Regions from separate parts of the Bacillus sp. 3255 genome, predicted to be linked through region 2. Evidence: riboswitches for the same ligand, from Rfam matches in the RefSeq annotation. Region 2 holds a riboswitch; the other holds the start of a gene.
The links. Region 2 has a riboswitch for S-adenosylmethionine ahead of metA (homoserine O-acetyltransferase MetA). Riboswitches for the same ligand answer to the same signal wherever they lie in the genome.

Region 1 (3,411 bases), on a different contig from region 2:
CCATGGCATGGCTTCGTTCGAACAGCAAACCGCCGGTAATGATCGGCAGGGAGGTGAACTTCTTGATCTCCCGGATCATCTCCGGAATTCGCGCCGGCATCACTTCGATGATATCGGGCTCGATTTGGGTCAGGCTCTTGGCTATGTTCTCCAACCCTTCGGTATCTACGAGGAAAAAGCGTTGAATGGCGAGCAGCCCCATCTTTTTCGCTGTTTTGACGACATTCGTCTTCGTCGTAATAATCCCGGTCGGTTTGATCACTTTGGCCAAGTAGTCCATGCCGTAGGCGTCCGTGCTTAAACCGCCTATTTTCTCCAAATGCAGGAAGACCGGCAGCTGATGACTTTTGAACACATCCACGTACCCTTTGATGACCCCAATGTGCCCGGTAAGCAGAAATACGCCGCTAAGTTGGTTTCTGAGCGATAAAGCAAGTTCGATCTGCTTCGGCTCCTTGATCGAGGCCACCATACGGTGTGCGCTTAACCGTTGGAAAAACAGCTCGCCTTCATCGTTCTTAAGCTTCTTCATCCATCAGACCTCCTGGTAAACGCCTGTGTTCGAACCGAAACCGCTATTTGTGTTCCGCTGCCAGCCGCAGGGAAACCGTACATGCCCGATCCGATTCTTGGCCGCGAGCAAGAGGGTTGTGTCTAAAGTGCTTCATGTTGTTGTACAGCATCTCGACATTGTCTGTGAGGGCCGCGTCCGCTACATCTACAGCACTAATGCGAATTTCATCCCGGTCGATCTCCACAACCCGCAAACCGTGCTGGTCAAGACACGCCGACAGCTGAACGAACGTCCAGTTCTGCTGATTCACGATCGAATCGATATGCGTATGGCCGTTGAAATAAATGCCGACTCCTTCTTTCTTGCTCAGCACCTTCCACATATCGATGTCCGGATGAATGGAGCCCTTATCCTTATCCGAATTCGTCGTCGTCTTATGTACCGGGTGATGGGCAAAAACTAATACCGGCTTCGTTCCGGATGCTTGGATGACCTCTTCGAACCAGCTCAGCTGCTCTTCGTCAACCCAGCCTCCCCAATCCTCGAAATCCATCTCTTTGGCCGTATCCAGAAACACGAGGTCAGCCACTTCCGTCTTAACGACATGATAGCGGGCTTGTCCGCTGATTGCGAGCACTTCGTTTCTCGTTGACGCATATAGATCGTGGTTCCCTAGAGCATGGTAAAACGTTCTGCCGCCATTGCGTAAGATCTCGTAGACTTCATTCAGTTCCGAGGAATGTCCGTAATTGGTGAGATCGCCCAAAGAAATATGAGCATCCCCTTCCACTTCCATAAATCGTCTCAAAAAGGTTTGATAGAAATCGTTACGGGCTTCCAACCATCCTGGAATTGCTTCATCAACCTCGTGATAATGTAGATCTCCCATTAGTACTAATCGCATGAGTTCTCTCCTACCTTCTATCAAATTTGATGTGACGCCATCTCCTGTAATGATAATGAACAAGTGTAAAATTTATTTACAAGTTTACTTTTATTTTTTGTAAATATTTTACGTTCAGGCGGCTGTCATGCAAAAAAAACGAGCCAATGCCGGTAACGGCATTGGCTCGTCTCTTGTTTTTTGACATTCTCGTGTACAGGCATGATGGAAATTCCCTTGACAACAAGGCCTTTTATAGTAAGATAAAAACAATTGAATATGTTGAATTTTCTTATCAAGAGCAGGTGGAGGGACTAGCCCGATGAAGCCCGGCAACCGACAGACCTTCGTAACACGAAGGCGTGCACGGTGCTAATTCTTGCGGAGACGCTACGTATAGCGAATCCGGGAGATAAGAGCGAGGATCTGACATTGTAAGCTTAAGACCTTTCTCTGCTTCCGGAGAAGGTCTTTTTTGCTTTATCATCCAACTTGTTTGCAGGAGGGATCCCATGTCGATCACGATGAAAGAACACACACACCGCGAGCGGGATATTCATCCCCAGCGGCAAGATAGCCGAGAATGGTCTGATCCGGCGAACGGTCTCGACTCATTAGGGGCTTACAGAATTATTCGAATCGAACTATTTCGATATGACAGCGAGCTTGCAGCCAAGCGGCAGCTGGGAGACCAATCGCAGCTTTGCGGGCTCATGGCAATTACCACCACTCTCGGAGTCGTCGGCTTAAGAGAATTCGCGATTCCCTGCAGCAGCTTGAGAGGCGATTTCACGATGTGGGCTTCTCAGTTTCAGCGTTTGAAAGGTCTGAACCTGCCGGATAGCCTGGACTATGTTCAACGCAGGTATGAGGCGCTCGGACCCGAGAGATCCGAGTTCATGGAGTCGGCACTCCTGGATGCTGCCGGCAAAACGAAGCTTACTTTCATTACCGGCAAGGATCGAAGTGACTTCATGGAACGAGCCTACCTCCTGGCGCATACGCAAGCGTATGTCAGGTTCTAAAATAAGCCGCAGCGACAAGAAAGCTCGGCTCCTCCAAGAGAGCCAAGCCTCTACCGAGAGTCCCGCCCATAGCGGGAATTTCTCCTGTTACATGCAGCCTGGCGGATCCTTGAATGCTGAATAACAGGAATTCCTCCCGTTATTCAGACCTAACTCGCAGCCATTACGCGAAATGGGGATAAATTAACGGGAGGAATTCCCTTTATTCGTACAACTGGGCTAATTTTCACGCGAATAACGGGAGAAATTCCAGTTACGCCCTGCGGCTGACTAGGAAAAACCGTCAGGGAATATTAATGTGCCCCCGTGAACAGGAGACTACGGTTGGCGCCCAAATCAGCATGTCGCGTCGCGGCAATTGTTTAGACAACGCCGTTATGGAAAGCTTCTTCTCGCATCTCAAAGCAGAAGCGCTCTACCCATATGATATCCGTTCGATTGAAGAAGCTCGACAACGAATTGAGGCTTTTATCCAATTTTATAATGAAGAACGCATTCCAATTAAAGCTAAACAAGCTGACACCGATAGAGTATCGGCACCAGCTTGCCGTATAGGGCTTTTTTTCAATGTCTACAATTTGGGGTCTTGACCAGCGGTCTTCCACGTTCATTTAAATTTTATTGACAATTTCCTTATTCTGAATCAGTGCGACCAGATAAGCCAGGGTCAATCCTTGGCCCCACCCTTGCACTCTCTTCTTGGAGATCACCTTGTAATCGTCAACGGAATACATGACCGCCGTACCTGCGGACACATTCCGGACGGATCCGTCTTCGTCGATATTGGCCAGAATGCCTTCGTACGCTTTGGCCATATAGTTTTGATGCATCGGATGTCCATAGCTAACCAGTGCGGCGGCAATACCGGCGGAAGCCGAGGTTTCTTCATAGGACGTTTCGTCATTCAGTACCGTACGCCACAGCCCGTTCGGGGATTGCAGCCTGACCAGAGCGCTTAATTGGTCGCCGAGCGCTCCCCCGATCTGCAT
Region 2 (3,411 bases):
AAACGTAAATTCGTGAGAATCAAGCTGCATTGATACAAGCAAAAAGGGCTCCTTGACAGCAGATAACTGCTTCAAGAAGCCCTTATATTTATAACCATTCCTTCTTACGGAATAAAATATACATCCCAATGCCCAGCAATCCCATGACAGCTAACACATATTCGTCGCCATGCGGGATCTGGAGCCCCAACACGTTATCGAAATTCATTCCGAACACACCTGTAATGAACGTCAGCGGCATGAAAATCGTGGTTAATGCGGTGAAGACGCGCATGATATCATTCGCGCGGTTCGAGAGGGAGGACTGGTACGCTTCTCGCAAGTTCCCCATGAGATCGCGGAGCGTGTCGAAGGTATCGACAATTTTGACGGCGTTCTCGTAGACGTCGCCGAAATATTTCTGCAGCTGATGATCGATCAGCCGAAGATCTTTCTTGCCCAGCATGCCGATGACATCGCGCTGCGGCACGAGCACTTTTTTGAGCCAGAGAATTTCGGAGCGGAGCCCGATAATCTCATTCAGATGCGATTTCTTGGTCGCTACTAAAATATCTTCTTCCAGCTTTTCGAGCTTGGCCTCGATACGGTCACCAACCGCAACGTAATTATCGACGACAAGATCGACCAGATGGTACAAGAAACGATCGGCGCTGTTCACCTCCTCTTCCCAGAGAAAGGGCTTCAGAGCGCGCAGTTCATTAATTTTCTGCCGTGTAACGGTAATGATGTAATGTTTGCTTAGGAATAAATTAAGTCCGCGAAGGAAAATCTCTTCATCATCGAAACGTATGGAATTAATCACGATAAAATAATGCGAATCATAAAATTCAATCTTAGGACGCTGTTCTTCTTCGCTCAAACAGTCCTCCACGGCCAAATCATGAAGATGGAACATAGGTTGTAGAAGTTCTAAATCCTCGATTCCTGCATCAATCCAATAAAAGCCTTGTTCTGGAGGTGTTAGTGCGACAGACACGTCTTCGACCAATGTGAAAATGCCATTCTGAACCCACCGTGTTTTCATCTGATCCACCCCTTTGCATGGAATCAGCCGGTTATATTCATTAATGGCCTAGGCTACGAATGATGGAATAACCGGTCTGCATTCCTACACTATAAAATTTACATTTCTTGCAGGTGCTACTCCTCGGTTCCCCGTCCAAACGTATGCCCCCCTTTATTAATCCGTGTCGAATAATACTTGTCTAGTATAACCCTTCATATATTACGTTTCAAGCCAAAAAGTTTGCCGAAATAAGCAGCAATGACGGCCTGAGATACTCTATGGAAATACAGCTTGGCTTGTGCGAAAAAAAAGAGCCGCCGGAACGAAAACGGCACCTCCGATGTTAGATCGCCGCTAACAACGGAGGTGCCGTTCGCCATTACATGGCGGCTTTCAAAATTTTGCTCTTGATTTCTTTGTAAGTATCAATCAACTCAGGATCGGCATGCTGGAGCAGCTGCTCTTCACTTTCCGCGCCGTAAACGCGGCACAGGATAGCGGCCGCATCTTCAGCCTGCTGGCGGGTCGGCTTCGCTTGCTCGCTGAGCGCGAAGTACCGGTTCAAGGAAGCGAAGGCGGAGAAGCTATCCGAAGAAGTTGTGGTCATAATAAACCTCCTTTGATCTCTTGGATTCAATCAGTTTGATAATGTATTTACCCGTTTGCAGGCACTCTTAAACATTTGAATATGATACGTTTCGTATCAAGAATATCATGTGGAGACAATCCTATGCAAATTCTTTGCGAATAGAGCTTGTTCGGACGGGGTTGGTGTCTTGACATTCATTCATTTTATAGTATGATGATTTTAATCACATACGTTTCATTTTCTTATCAAGAGTAGGTGGAGGGACTAGCCCTATGACACCCGGCAACCGACAAACCTTTGGGAAGCAAAGGTATGCACGGTGCTAATTCTTGCGGAGACGCTTGACCAAGCGAATCTGGGAGATAAGAGAAGGACATTGACTTTGACTTTCCATGGCCTTTCTCTGATTCCAGAGAGGGCCATTTTTGCATTTATTTGACGCCAAAATCTAACAATGAAGAGGAGTGAACAGGATGCCGATCAAGATTCCTGACAACCTGCCTGCCAAAGAAGTTTTAAACCAAGAGAACATCTTCACCATGGACGAATCGGTCGCGTATCACCAAGATATACGTCCACTTCGCATTGCATTGCTGAATCTTATGCCGACGAAGGAAACGACCGAGACGCAGCTGCTGCGCTTGATTGGAAATACCCCGCTGCAGGTGGAATTCGTACTGCTGCATCCGAAAACGCATACGTCCAAGAATACGTCTGCCGAACATCTGGAAACGTTCTACAAAACCTTTGACGATATTAAACACGAGAAGCTGGACGGCATGATCATTACGGGTGCCCCGGTAGAGCAGATGGATTTCGAAGATGTGAATTACTGGGAGGAACTGACGCAAATCCTGAACTGGAGTAAGGAAAACGTCACTTCAACCCTGCATATTTGCTGGGCGGCCCAAGCGGGTTTGTACCATCACTTCGGCGTTCGCAAGCTGGCGCTGGATAACAAAATGTTCGGCGTATTCCCGCACACGGTGGCGGTGCCTAATACGAAGCTGCTGCGCGGCTTTGATGAGATTTTCCAAGTTCCTCAATCGCGCCATACCGACGTTTGCCGTGCAGATATCGAGCGATGTCCGGAGCTGGAGATTTTGTCCGACTCGGAGGAGTCCGGCGTTTATATTGTAGCTACGCGCGACGGGAAGCACATTTTCGTAACAGGCCACTCGGAATATGATGCGAATTCATTGAAATGGGAGTACGATCGCGATGTGAGCAAAGGACTTCCGATTGAAGTTCCTAAGAATTACTACCCGAACAATGATCCGAGCAGACAGCCGTATAATACTTGGAGAGCTCACGCGAACCTGCTGTTCTCCAACTGGTTGAACTACTACGTATATCAAGAAACGCCTTTTGAATTAAATGCCAACATTAATGAAAGCCTGGCAAGTGCGCAATTGTAATGCAGGAATCGTCATTCGTACCCTAAACCCTTAAGGAGGAACCCCCTTTGTTGAAAATCGAAAGTCGTCTCGCCCAAATTGGCTCGATCCAAGAACCTGTAACCGGAGCCGTATCCTTCCCTGTTTATCAAGCAACAGCTTTCCGTCATCCGAAACTCGGTCAGAGCACAGGATTCGACTACGCCCGTACGAAAAGTCCGACTCGCAAAGTGCTTGAAGACGCGATCGCGCAATTGGAATCGGGAGATGCCGGCTTTGCCTGTTCCTCCGGGATGGCCGCGCTGCAAACGGTGTTCGCTTACTTCAGCCAAGGGGATCACTTGATCGTATCTCTGGATCTGTATGGCGGTACGTATCGTCTGCTTGAGAAAATTATGTCGCGTTTCGGCGTCACCGCC

Region 1: linked by a shared signal. The riboswitch ahead of J2X61_RS11300 (hypothetical protein) and the one ahead of metA (homoserine O-acetyltransferase MetA) in region 2 are both predicted to bind S-adenosylmethionine.

Annotation. Positions count from the first base shown of each region.
Region 1 is NZ_JAVDUS010000006.1:124,309-127,719, reverse strand. It holds gene J2X61_RS11310 (glycerol-3-phosphate responsive antiterminator) at 1-532, opposite strand, end outside; gene J2X61_RS11305 (metallophosphoesterase family protein) at 576-1,418, opposite strand; SAM riboswitch class I at 1,687-1,816, shown strand; gene J2X61_RS11300 (hypothetical protein) at 1,910-2,422, shown strand; partial or broken gene J2X61_RS11295 (transposase) at 2,761-2,977, shown strand; gene J2X61_RS11290 (glycoside hydrolase family 88/105 protein) at 3,034-3,411, opposite strand, start outside.
Region 2 is NZ_JAVDUS010000001.1:190,212-193,622, reverse strand. It holds gene tyrS (tyrosine--tRNA ligase) at 1-33, shown strand, start outside; gene corA (magnesium/cobalt transporter CorA) at 89-1,024, opposite strand; gene J2X61_RS00740 (hypothetical protein) at 1,386-1,613, opposite strand; SAM riboswitch class I at 1,835-1,964, shown strand; gene metA (homoserine O-acetyltransferase MetA) at 2,069-3,013, shown strand; gene J2X61_RS00730 (aminotransferase class I/II-fold pyridoxal phosphate-dependent enzyme) at 3,064-3,411, shown strand, end outside.